2 regions of the Bifidobacterium sp. ESL0764 genome follow, and region 1 is predicted to be linked to the other one. Evidence: riboswitches for the same ligand, from Rfam matches in the RefSeq annotation. Region 1 holds a riboswitch; the other holds the start of a gene.
The links. A riboswitch is a leader RNA that binds a small molecule or an ion and turns the genes downstream of it on or off. The one in region 1 is predicted to bind thiamine pyrophosphate.

Region 1 (6,707 bases):
GAACCGCAAGGATATCGGTGCATTCCGCACTGCCGTTCAACGCCAAAGCCCCGCCCTTTGCGTAGACGGCGACGCCGAAGTGGATGGCCACGGATGTCGCCAGCTGTTCCATGTCTTCGTAGGATTTGGGGGCATGAGGAACCGGAACATGGTGTTTGGTTTTGGCTGGCATATCGGGCGAAATGGTGGTATCTGAAGGCTTGTTTCCGGCAGTTTTATCGTGCGCACTGTCGCTGTCTAATTTCGTCTCATGGCTCATCGCGTCGAGAGCGGCCAGTTCCATCGCATTCGGCGTGATGATGTCGGCCAGCGGAATCAAGGTGGTCAATGCCGCTTCGGCCTCGGCAGTGAGCAGACTGTCGCCGGACTTGGCGTACATCACCGGATCGAGCACGACTGTGGGCCGGCGTTTGCCGCGAGCCTCATAATCCTGCAGCAGCGCTTCCAGCCATTTTCGTACGGTATCGACCAATTCCGGTGTGCCGAGCATTCCGATTTTCATGGCGTCGATATCCGCATCGTCGCTCACGGCCTTGAGCTGGGCGAGCAGGAACGACGGCTCGACGTTGACGATATCGGTGACGCCTTGCGTGTTCTGCGCCAAGATGCTGGTCATCGCCGCATAGCCGAAGACGCCTTGCGCGGTGAACGCCTTCATATCCGCCATCGTGCCAGCCCCGCCGATCGGGTCGGAGCCTTCGATGGAAAGCACGCGTAGGCGGGAAGGCAGGGTCGTGCCGAGGTTCTTGTCGTAACGTTGCTGCATGTTCAGCAGCTTGGCGATGGCCTGTTGTGAATCGTTGTTGCATGTGGTTGTCGTATTATTGGTATCCAATGGTTCTGAATGCTCCCGAATTCGATTGCAATGAGTATAACGAGCAGTATCGTTGATCGCCCAGTTCTCTCTATCTAGTTTTGGCTGTTGCGCCAAGCCCATGCGTGGTCCATCGGCCCTGAGCCGGCTCCGAGGTCGAGGCCGGCGGCGATGCAACCGGTCAGGTAGTCCTTGGCGTTTTGCACGGCCTTGGTCAACGATTCGCCTTTGGCCAGTCCTGCGGCGATGGCGCTGGAAAGCGTGCAGCCGGTGCCGTGCGTGTTGGGGTTGGTGATGCGGGTGTGACGGAACCACGTGTGCTCGCCGTTGTCGAACAGCAGGTCGTTGGCCGCGCCGTGCCGATGCCCGCCTTTGATGAGCACTGCACAGCCGCCACAACGTTCAGCGATGGTACGGGCAGCAGTGATGGTGCTCGCTTCGTCGCTGATGATGAGCTCGTGCGTTGGCGTGGAGCCAACCGTTGCAACCGTCTGATTGTTATTGTCGGTGTCGGCTGAATCGGAGGCGATGATTGTATCGCTCGTGTCGTTGATGTTGATTGGCTTTGTGGTGTTATCCGCCGTGTCGGCAGAAGTGTCGCCGCCGTCGCAGACGCGTTGAGTCCCAAGATTCGCGATGGTTTCGGCTTCGGGGATGTTCGGTGTCACTAGGGTGGCCAGCGGCAGAAGCTTCGTGCACAATGCGTCGACCGAGGCCTTGCTGCTCAACCTCTCGCCGCTGGAAGCGATCATCACCGGGTCGACCACGATGTTGGTGGCATTGAAGTGTCGGAGTCGATCGGCGATGACCTCGATGAGTTCGGCACTGGGCACCATGCCGATTTTGACGGCGTCGGGCCGGATGTCCTCGAAAACGGCATCGATCTGCTCGGCCAACAGCTCCGGCGACGTGGCGGCAGAGGCTCGCACACCCGTGGTGTTCTGTGCGGTGATCGAGGTGATGGCGCTCATCCCGTAGACGCCGCAGGCCATGAACGTCTTGAGGTCGGCCTGGATGCCGGCCCCGCCAGACGAATCGCTGCCTGCGATGGAGAGCACCGTCGGCAGTTGATAAAAGTGAACGCTGGAAGCGCTTTGCGTTGTACGCTGCGACATCTCAGAGGCGCTTGGCGCGTGTGGCGTTCCACGAGTCCACCATGGCCCGGGCAACGGCGTGCGGGTCGTCGGCGCCGGCAATGGCCGAGACGACGAACCAGCCGGCGGCCTCGGTCTGTGCCAGCTCCGGCAGGTCTTCCAGTTTCACGCCGCCGCCCACGACGATGGGGTAGCGCGATTCGCGGCATAGGCCGTTGATGGATTCGGTGTCCTGCGTGTGGCGCTGGTGATCGGCGCCGATGACGATGCAGTCTGGCTTGGTGGTGCTTGGATGCAGCGGCCCCGCGCCGATGTAGTCGATGGTGCCGTCGGGAAGCTCATTGGCGGCTTTGACTTCATCGAGCACCTTGCAGCTCAACCCGATGATGGCGTCCGGTCCGAGCAGCTTGCGCGCTTCGGCCGGGTTCATGTCGTCCTGCCCGATATGCACGCCGTCGACCTTGATGCCGGTATCGCGGCATTGCCAGGCCGCGTCGACGCGGTCGTCGATGACCAGTGGGACGGTTTCGGACGCGCCGGCCTGGGCGATGACCTCGGCGCTCTGTCGCGCGATTTCGACGATATCCCGGGCATCGCCGGGCTTGACGCGAATCTGAAGGAAGGTGATGCCACCGGCCAGCGCCTGTCGCACGATGTCGGGAACGGGCCGCGATTTGGTGTCCGCCGGTCCGAGCACGAGGTAGGAGCTCAGGTCGAAGTGCTTGCGCATGGATGCGAATGATGAATTGTTGACAGTCATAATTGGCTCGATTCTCTGTGGTCAAGTAATACGCTGTGTGGTGTATTCAGGCGAGGATCGGCGAGACGGCGATCTGCGCGGGCGTGGTCGACCAGAGGCCGTCCAAGAAAGCGACCTGGAAGGAACCCGGACCGTGCGAGTTGGCCTCGCCGGTTTCGCTGGCGCGGTTATAGAGGGCGCTTGCGGCGAGGGCTGCGGTCAGCGGGTCGGCGACGGCCAGATAGGTCGCGGTCACACCGCCCAACGAGCAGCCGGCTCCGGTGATCTTGGTCATCATCGCACTGCCGCCGGGCAGACGATAGGTGTGCTCGCCGTCGGTGACCAGATCGGTTTCGCCGGAAACAGCCACCGCGCCTTGGCCCTGAGCGTCGGACTTGGCGATGAATCGGGCCAGTGCCTTGGCCGAGGCTTCAGCCGCTTCGACGTCATCGGCAGATTCCACACCGACCGGCCCGCTGGATTGCTGTGCGGCGCTGTCCGTCGCAGCTGTAGTATCTTCGCTCATCGGCAGCTCCCACATCTCGCGCAGCTTGATAACCTCGGAAGCGTTGCCGCGGATGATGGTCGGAGGCACCGCCTTGAACGATTTCAAAATGGCGGTGCGCGTGGTTCCCATTCCCGCAGCCACCGGGTCGAGCACCCAGCGGTGGTGGTCGGCGTGGAATTTCTCGGTGATTGCTTTTAATGCATCCTTGTAGAACGGCAGCAGCGTGCCCACGTTGATGTAACTGGCTCCGCTCGCCGCCTCCCCGCCCGCGATGTCGTCGGGCAGGAAGCTCATAGCCGCGGTGCCGCCCGCCGCCAGCTGGGCGTTGGCCACGAGGTTGATGGTCACGAAGTTGGTGAAGGACTGTGCCAGCGGCGTGGTGTCACGCACGGTCTGTGCGGCCTTGCGGATATTCGAACGCAACGGGTCGTCCGCCGCCAGATCCTTGAGATTGCCGAGATTGTTGTTTGCTGATGAGTATGCGTCATTGACCATATTCGCGTCTCCCTACGATGGTATTAACCAACAGGTTCCAAGGGTCGAGCGTTGTGCTCGTCTCAACTTGCGCGCACGCCGAAGCGGTCCCGCAGGTTCCCCTGCACTTACAGCTCAAGACGCTATGCGCTTCATTGGACAAGCGGTGGATTCTGCCGTCACGGTCTGGAAGCGGAGTATGCGTCTGTCGCGGATTTGGCAGGGAGGCAAGGGGCGACGATATACTGCAGACGGTTGTTTGCGGCAGTTGATGATTGGACACAGGAGATTGGCTATGGCCTCGAGAATACGATATTTCGACATTGCGAAAGGCATTGCCATGATATGCGTGGTCCTTGGCCATAGCGTGCTGATGGTCGTGCCGATGAGCGGTGCGGCCCGGCTGGTCTATATATTCTGTTTTTCGTTCCACATGCCGTTGTTCTTCATACTGTCGGGCTATTTCATGCATGCCGACCGTCCCTTCGCCTGGCGCAAGGAATCCCGTGAACTGTTGCTCACCTATGCGCTGACCGCCGCCGCGGTGGTGGTCCTTCACGCCGTGCTTGCCTTGGCCCTGCACCACGATACGGCCCATGTCACGGGTACCTGGCTGCTCGCGGCGTTGTACGGTTCAGGTGCGAATACCGGCAACGAGTTGATTGCGATGTCCAGGAGTATCGGGGCCATCTGGTTCCTTCTGGCGCTGTTCTGGGCCCATCTGCTCGTGCATATCGCCTACCGCTTGCCTGCCACGCCTTTGTGGATTATTGGATTCTTCGCGCTTGGATATCTGTCGTCCCGTTATGCCTGGCTGCCGTTCAGCGTGCAGGCGGGGCTGACGGCGTCGTTGTTCGTGTATTTGGGATGTCTCGGGAAACGGTTTGACGTCATCGGGCTTTTCCGCCGTTGGCCAGTCCTCTGGCTGCCGTCGCTGGCGGTATGGGGCCTGGCGATATGGAAATACAGCTCGTTCGGTTTGGCGACCAACGTGTACGGGCAGACCCCGTTGCTCTCCATCGTCGGATCGGTATGCGGCTCGCTGTGCATCATCGGAGCCTCGCAACTCGTCGATCGCTGGATACCGTACCTGAATACGGCATTGGCGTTTATCGGACGATACACGCTGGCGATTTTCTGCGCGCATCTGCTGGAAAACGATGTGCTGCCATGGGTCACCATCATGTCCAAGATCCAGCCGATTATCGGCTATCAGGCCGAGCCGTTCCTCATTTTCGCCGTCAAGTCGGTGCTGATTGCCGTCATGGCGCTGGTGCTCTACCGCATCCCCGCTATCAATGCCGTCTACTTCCCTTCACTGCGCAGAAAGCAGGCTGTGGTGAAAGGATAGGGCCTGCGGTGTGTGTGTTGAGCGGGTTTCAGGTCGAAAAGTGCGTTTTAGCAGACTCAAAACGCACTTTTCGACCTGACATATTGAAAAAGTGCGTTTTAGGAAACCTTAAACGCACTTTTTGACCTGATAAATAACCGATTACCAGCGTACGGAGATGCGCTCGCGGTCGTGCGGATGGTCGGACTCGATCTCGTCGACCATGGCGATGGCGTAGTCGGCGTAGCTGATGGCGCTCTTGCCGTCCGCGTCGGTGGTGTAGTCTTCGCCCGCAAGCACGTAGTGGCCGGTGCGCGGGCCCGCGGCCTGGAAATCGCCGGCGGGGCTGATGTAGGTCCAATGCACGTCGTCGCGGCGGCGCAGAGCGTCGAGCGCCTTGCCCATCGCCAGCGGCACGCCCTTGATCTCATCGGGGAACGAATCCGAAAGATGGGCCGTGTGCTCCTTGTTGGTGTAGAGGCTGCCTGCGCCGCCGACCACCAAAAGGCGCGCGTCGGTGCCGGAGAGGATGTCGGACAAGTGCTTGAGCGAGGTGCTGTATTCGTCGAATTTCGCCGGGTCGAAGACGCCGAAGGCGCTCACCACCGCGTCGAATCCGGCGAGGTCGTCGGCGGTCAAATCATAAAGATTCTTGATAATGGCGTGCTGGGCGGCGGTCTTGTTCTCGCCGCGTACGACGGCGGTGACGTCCATGCCGCGATTGACGGCTTCGTCGACGATGCGCCGTCCGGCCTTGCCGTTGGCGGCGACTACTGCGATGTTCTTGCTCATGATTGGTTCCTTTGTTTTTGCGGCGCTTGGGTGGATTCGACCCCCATCCTGGCGTCAAAGTCTGTTGTTGCACTGATATGCGGCGCTACTTGTCACTGTAATGTCAATCGAGGCGCTGTGTGGGCTGTGGATTAGTGAGATAGTAGATATATCGCGTAAACGCTGGTATTCCAAGCGAATGAGCCATTGTTGACTGTCGGTGGAATATGCCATGGGGCGAATGCGGGTGAGCCGGTAGACCATATGAGGTGAAGCGACATGTGGCTTGTCGGGGTGGAACGAGCGTTGACCGCATTGATGGCAGAAATCAAGGTTGTGCCGTTGCCGTGACTTGACCGCTGTGCACTCCGGGCCTGAATGGGAATTCGAACTTCGTGTGGGGTGCGTTGACGTCGGCTGGCAGTGATGAGGGACGGCGAAATCCAAGGTTGTCAGGCCGTGATGGTCGTCGATTGCGCTATTGCCCCCGTCGGTTCGTCGACCCGTCGTTCCAGCCTTCAATCAGCGCGTCGAGAGCCTTGCGGTATTCGGCTTGCATGCTCCATGGGTTGTCGGTGTCTCTCAACGGTGCCAACAACATGGCCAGTTCGGGGGATTGGCGCATGGCTTCCTCGCGGGTCTCGTCGGACGGTTCGACGCTCGATCGCCCGGTGTCGCCGAACGGAGTGACGGCCTCGGCCAGCACATAACCGGTGGTCAGGATGGTGGCGCCTTGGATCAGGCCCAGCAAGTCCGTGGGTTGATTTTCGTCGGCAAGTATGGGTATGAACGGTTTGATGGCCTCGGCGAGGAGCTGATATTGCTCCAGGGTGTCGATCGGGTGCGTGGCCACCAAAACGGCGGCGTTGGGGTGGCGCAGCAACGTGGTGTGCAGATGCAGCGCATAATAACGGATGTATTCGTGCCAATCACCGCCTATTCGGGCGATGGAATCGGCATCCTTGTTTACTCCTGAA
Region 2 (6,707 bases), 420 kb from region 1:
TGGGGATTTATCTGGTGTGCAAGGGTCGTCCATCCGCTTTGAGCAGGACCTCGCCGAACGCCTCGCTGAAAGTGGGATGCGGGTGGATGAGACGTGCGGCGTCGCCGAGCGGCACGCGGTTGCCGACGAGCTGTTCGGCCTCGGCGATCAGGTCGCCCGCGTCCGGGGCGAGCATGTGAACTCCCAGGATTACCGGTGTATCGGGTCTGTCGTCATGCGACCCGGTGACCACAGACATCGAGCCGGGCTCGCCGCTCATGAGGATGCGTGCGTTGCCCATCATCGGGTAGACGGTCTCTTTGGGGTCATGGATATCAGGGTTGGCCTTTGCCTTTTCGAGCGTCAGCCCCACGCTGGCGAATTCCGGGGTCGAGAAGACGACAACGGGAACCGTGGCGTTGTCGACGGGCTTGGGATTGAGGCCGGCGATGGATTCGGCGATGACGATGCCCTGTTCGAAGGCGCGGTAGGCGAGGGCCGGGCCTTGCGTGATGTCTCCCAACGCCCAGATTCCGGGTTGGCTGGTGGCGCCATTGGCATCGGTGTTCACCAGATCATGCTCGTCCAGTTCGATACCGGCGTCCTTGAACCAATCGGCATTCGTATTCGGATCGCGTCCGATGGCCGCCAACACGACTTCGGCCTGAACCTCGTGCTCGGTTCCGTTTTCGTCCTTGTCGCAGGCGTAGCTCACCGTTGCGTCCGGCGCGTTCGGCGCGTTTTTGACATCGGTGAGGTGGCTGTAGGTGACGATGTGCACTCCGTTTCGGGCCAGTGCCCGCGTCAGTGCTATCGACGTGCGGCGGTGCATATGGGAGAGCACGCGTTCGTGACGAATCAGCATGGTCACGTCGACACCCGCCGCGTTCCACATCGAAGCGAATTCCACCGCTACGGCCCCGGCGCCGACTATGACAGCGGACTTGGGGAATCGAGGCAGATCGAGCGCCTGGGTCGAGTCGATTATCCGGCCTGCAAAAGGATGGTCCGGCAACGGCCTTGGACGTGAGCCGGTGGCTATCACGATGTTGTCAGCGTTGATCTCGAAGGAAGAAGAGCTGTCTGGACTATCCGGGTTGTTCGAGTTGTTGACGGATTGAGCGTCGTTTTTCGAAGTGCGTTCCGGCACTGTAGCATCGTCGGCGCTGCGATTGTCGGTATTCGCTACATCAGTGGTTACTCTGACACGATGATTCTCGACGATTGAGGCCTCGCCTTTGACGACGTTCACTTTTCTGGCGGCAAGCAGTGAGGCGAGTCCGTCGGTCATCGTCTTCACGGCATTGTCCTTGAAGGCTGCGAGTTTCGCGAAATCGATGCTGTCGATACTCGCGTCGATCCCCATACGCTTCGCGTCACTGACATTGTGAATCGCCCGCGTCGCGGTGATCAGTGCTTTGGAGGGGATACACCCGCGATTGAGACAGGTGCCGCCGAGCCGTTCTTCGCGATTGATCAGGATGACCGAAAGCCCCAGTTCGCTGGCTCGCAGTGCCGTGGCGTATCCGCCGGGGCCGCCGCCGATGACGGCGATGTCGATATGTGTATTCTGCATGTTCGCTCCAAAATCTTATCAACGCCAATACTAACCGGCAGTTAAGGAAAACGCAGGTACTGATTGTGCCCAGAGACACAAAATGCCTTCGCACGCAATCCTATGAAAGCGTACAAAGGCATTTTTCTTGGGTCAACGATTCAGTGTGTCCGGCTTACTTCGGCCAATTGCCGCGTTTTTTGGACGTCGGCTTGGGGATGCGCCAACGGCGGAGCTGAAGGGCGCGGCCCCAGGCGTAGGAACCCATGCGCGTGCCTTTGGCCACGGATTTTTCGCCGAACTTCTCGATCAGCTTCTGCTTGAGCTTGTGCCACATCAGGAAGATGTCGATGACCGAGACAATCAGATAGACGTAGGACAGCATCAGTATCGGCATGTAAAGCTCCGGCCACTTGACGGCGATGATGATGCCGAAAATCATGACGCCGAAAATCACCGGAATGAAGTATTCGGCGAGATTGAACCGGGCATCGACGTAATCGCGCACGTAGATATGCGCCGGGTCGCGTTCCAGACGTGGCATATGGGCCACATCGCCGTTGCGCATCGCATCGTACTGTTCGTCTTCCCTTTTTCTGATACGCTCTTTGGCGGCCTTACGGTCGGCCTTGCGGTTCTTGGGAACGAGAGGGTGGAGGTTGCGTTTCTCGGCGACCTTGCGCTTTGGTGTGGGATGACCTTTGCTTTCCTGTTCCTCAGGTTCGTTCACTGCGGAATCGACGGATTTCTGTGCCGTTTCCTTGTCTTTGTCCTTGCTGAAGGGATTCCATGTCATTCTCTCGAGATTACGGGCAAGCCTCGACTCTCGAATCGAGGCAAAGAGCGGAGAATAAAGGTATTTTCAGTGATTTTCTCGCGTTTTCCCGGGTCTGTGTGATTATCGAGGTAACGAACAAATTTGACAAGGAGCATCACATGTCTGCATTGAGCAAGGAAGAACTGCGTTCGCGGGTCGATGACGATTTTGAGCGTGTAGTCGATCTGTTGAGCAGGAAGGTCGCGCTGAAATCCGTTTCGGCGCAGGGCATCACTGGGGAACACATGCGGCGTTCGGCGCAATTCGTGGCCGACGAGCTGAAAGCGCGTGGGGTGGACGCCAAAGTAGTGCAGTCCAAGAATCCCGACGGCACCCCGGGTGCTTTCGAGGTGGTCGGTTCCAAGATCGTCGACCCCAAGGCTCCGACCATATTGCTGTATGCGCACCATGACGTCCAACCGGTCCCGGACGCTTCGGCATGGGACACCGACCCGTTCAAGGCGACCGAAATCGACGGACGCCTTTACGGACGCGGCGCGACCGACGACGGCGGTGGCATCGCCATCCATTCCGGCGCGTTGCACGCGTTGGGCGATGATCTCAAGGTCAATATCAAGGTCTTCATCGAAGGGGAGGAGGAGATGGGCTCCGAGAGCTTCATCCCCTTCATCGAATCCCACCGCGACGCGTTCGATTCGGATGTCATCATCGTGGCCGACTCCGGCAACTGGAGCGCCGAAATCCCGAGCCTCACCACCAGCCTGCGCGGCAACACCGACCTGGACGTCACCGTGCGTGCCCTGGAGCATCCGGTGCATTCCGGACAGTTCGGCGGTCCGATTCTCGACACGAATACCTTGTCGGCCATGCTCATTGCCTCGATGTATGCCGAGGACGGATCACTGAACATTCCCGGACTCACCGGCGGAGACCCAGTAGGAGGGTTGCAGCGCGACCTCGACGAGGCCGGCTTCCGAGCCGATTCCTCGGTGGTCTCCTCCTATCGCCTCGCAGGCTCCGGTTCGTTGGCCTCGAGACTGTGGACCAAGCCCAGTATCTCGGTTATCGGATTCGATGCGCACCCGGTCGAGGGCTCGTTCAACGTCATCGCCAACGAGACCCGTTTCCGCCTTTCCATCCGCACCGCGCCTGACCAGCGTCCCGAGGACGCGGCCAAGGCTGTCACGGATTTCCTGACCGGCCATGCCCCGTTTGGCGCCGAAGTTTCCGTCTCCACTCTTGATACCGGAATGGGCTGGAGCATGGATCCAGACGCCGAGGCCACCCAGGATGCACTGGAATCGATGCGCGAGGCGTTCGGCGTCGAGCCGATCAACAAGGGCGAAGGCGGTTCGATTCCGTTCATCCCCGAACTGCAGCGCATCTTCCCCGACGCCCAGGTTCTGGTCACCGGCCCCGAAGACCCCAAGGGCAACGCCCACAGCCCCAACGAGTCCGTCGATCTGACGAGCCTCAAAAACAACGTCCTCACCGAGGCCCTGATCCTAGACAAGCTCGGCAAGTAGCTGCTAGCTCGCTCGCTTCATTACAACGGTTAGTCGTGGCGGAGCGGGATATACAATGTTCGGGACGCTCCGGGCTGAGCCGTTAAGAACGGAGCCCACCGGGCTTCGTTTCTAACGGCTCAGCCAGTAAGGGTTCCGAAGCATGGCATATCCCGCCCACACACGACTACCCGTTGGCAGTTGACAGGGGATTGCTCTAGGATGGCGAATTGACACGGGGGCTGGCCTGCAAGCTGGCTGAGATGAGGATTTCCTCGACCGAATGAACGTGAGTCCGGACAATGCCGGCGCACGGACGTCTCTCTTTCCCGTGCCTTGTATGCACACCGACAGGCGGTGTGCACCACAGAAAGGCACAAATTATGTCAACATCATCATCACCTACACCGTCGTTCGACAATGTGGTTACTCCGTCTTACAGCCTCAAATGGCGTGTCGTCGATATCGTCGTAGCGGCGGCGATCGGCGTCGCCAGCTCGTTGATCTATTGGCTCGCGGCCGTGCTCACCGCGGCTCCGTGGTCGCTGATCGACGCCATCATCCCCGGCCTTGCAGGCATCCTCAACGGCCTGTGGCTCTTCGCCGGCCCGCTGGCCTCCATCATCGTACGCAAGCCCGGTGCCGCGGTGTTCGCCGAACTCGTGGCGGCCATCCTCGAAGCGTTGCTCGGCAACCAATGGGGCGGCGTCGAAACCGTGCTCATCGCCCTCATCCAGGGAGTGCTCGCCGAGCTGGTGTTCGCCGCGTTCCGTTATCGCAAATGGAACATCGGCGTGACCATGCTTTCCGGTGCGCTTTCCGGCGTGGGTTGCTGGGCGTATAGCTTCGTCAAGAAACTCATCGCCATGAAGTCCACCGCCGCCTATGGCCCGGTCTATTTCGCCACCACCGTGGTCTCTGGCGTCGTTATCGCCGGCGTGTTGATGTGGCTGCTGTATCTGGCACTTGCCAAGACGGGTGCGCTTGATAAATTCGCTTCCGGGCATACGAGGAAGGCGTAGTCTGTATAGACGTTGAACTTTTTATCGGTAATGGCGATGCAGGGAGTCGGATGCAGACGATGATATCCACGGATTGCAAACCGTGCACGGTGAAAGCCGGACAGGTCGGCGACAGCGTGCCGCAGTCCATACGCTTCGAGCATTGGGGGTATCGTCACGCATCCCGGGCCGAGTTCACCATTACCGATTTGAACCTTGATATCAAGGCCGGCCAACGTGTGCTGTTGCTGGGCGCTTCCGGCATCGGCAAGTCGACCTTGCTTGAGGCGACAGCCGGTCTGATCGGTGGCGTAGGTGTCAGCGACGGAACCCAATCTCAGCCGAATGAGAACCATACGGCTCAGAACCATACGGCCTATGAGGACGAAGACGGGGGCGTGAGCGCCGGGCGTATCCTGATCGGTGGCACCCCCGTCACCCAGGCAAGGGGCAAGGTCGGGCTCGTGTTGCAGGATCCGGATGCCCAAGCCGTCTTCGAACGGTTGGGCGATAACGTCGCTTTCGGCCCGGAGAACATGGCCATGGCCCCGGAGCTGATCTGGCCGTGCGTTCGCCGCGCGTTGGATGCGGTCGGCCTTGGCGGACTGCAGTTGCATCGTATGGTCACGCATCTGAGCGGCGGACAGCTGCAGAGGTTGGCGCTCGCGGGTGCGCTCGCCATGAATCCCGGCGTGTTGCTGCTCGACGAGCCTACGGCGAATCTTGACCCGGAAGGCGTTTGCCAGATTGTGGGTGCAGTCAAAAATGTACTTGACAGCAACCATTCCACGATGGTGCTGGTCGAGCACCGGGTCGACGAATGGGTCGATCTGATCGACCGTGTGGTGTTGCTCGGCAAAAGCGGTGGTACCACGGCTGCCAAGGTTGAGGCGGATGGGACTCCGGATGAGGTTTTTGGCGATAAATCCATCAATTTCGACGAACTTGGCATTTGGATTCCCCGAAAATACCGTCAACGTGAATTGGGGAGTCGTTTCCATTCGGGAATCAGTCCATCGCACAATGGCCGCAATACCAAGAAAATCCCTGTTCTTTCCACCAGACATCTGGCTATCGGACGAGCGGGCAAGGCCATAGCCGAAAACATCAATCTCGATTTCAGCAGCTGCGAAGTGACGGCATTGGTCGGACGCAACGGGGCGGGCAAATCGACGCTTTCGCTTTCGCTGGCGGGGCTGCTTGAGCCGGTTTCCGGCGAGGTGGTGGCCCGAGGGCCTTTGGCAAAAGGTGTCAAGACAACCGCGCCGATCGCTTGGAAATCCTCTCAGCTGTCCAGCCGAATATCCTACGTGTTCCAGAATCCGGAACACCAGTTCGCCTGCGGCACGGTGCTCGAAGAGGTGATGCTCGGCCCGATCCAGGCCGGCACATCTGAGCAAGAGGCCAAAACCGCCGCAATCGAGCTGCTCAAACACTTCGGGCTGGACCGGTATGCCGAGGTCAATCCCTATACGCTTTCCGGCGGGGAAAAACGGCGCTTGACCGTCGCGTCGGCGTTAGCCTCGGCCCCGCAGGTGCTGATCCTCGACGAACCCACTTTCGGTCAGGACCGCACTACATGGCTTGAAATGGTCGATCTTATCGCGCAATTGCGTGACCAAGGCATCTGCATCATCGTTGTCACTCATGATCGTGACCTCGTGCGTGCTTTGGATGCCCGGGTTATCGAGTTCCGAGCCGATGGCAATGACAGGAAAAGCGATGAGGTAATTCTTGGATCCGTTGTCGGCGACGATGGCGAAGATTCCAGTAGCCAAAGCAGGCGATTTGCCAGCAAGATTGCGGAAACATCGGAAGGCAGGCAACAAAGCAAGCCTGAAACCGTCGAAGTCAGCGCCATCAACGACCGACAGGAACTGGAGCATCAG

Region 2: it holds a riboswitch for thiamine pyrophosphate, as region 1 does, so the genes downstream of both, OZX71_RS03790 (ECF transporter S component) here and OZX71_RS02205 (hydroxyethylthiazole kinase) in region 1, are expected to answer to the same signal.

What each region holds. Positions count from the first base shown of each region.
Region 1 covers NZ_CP113919.1:631,612-638,318, forward strand. The annotation lists gene OZX71_RS02190 (bifunctional hydroxymethylpyrimidine kinase/phosphomethylpyrimidine kinase) at 1-835, opposite strand, end outside; gene OZX71_RS02195 (hydroxymethylpyrimidine/phosphomethylpyrimidine kinase) at 910-1,929, opposite strand; gene OZX71_RS02200 (thiamine phosphate synthase) at 1,931-2,668, opposite strand; gene OZX71_RS02205 (hydroxyethylthiazole kinase) at 2,715-3,650, opposite strand; TPP riboswitch at 3,642-3,763, opposite strand; gene OZX71_RS02210 (acyltransferase family protein) at 3,925-4,980, shown strand; gene OZX71_RS02215 (NAD(P)H-binding protein) at 5,122-5,751, opposite strand; gene OZX71_RS02220 (TetR family transcriptional regulator) at 6,209-6,707, opposite strand, start outside.
Region 2 covers NZ_CP113919.1:1,047,544-1,054,250, forward strand. The annotation lists gene OZX71_RS03775 (FAD-dependent oxidoreductase) at 8-1,555, opposite strand; gene OZX71_RS03780 (DUF3043 domain-containing protein) at 1,710-2,330, opposite strand; gene OZX71_RS03785 (dipeptidase) at 2,471-3,838, shown strand; TPP riboswitch at 4,043-4,152, shown strand; gene OZX71_RS03790 (ECF transporter S component) at 4,201-4,839, shown strand; gene OZX71_RS03795 (ATP-binding cassette domain-containing protein) at 4,899-6,707, shown strand, end outside.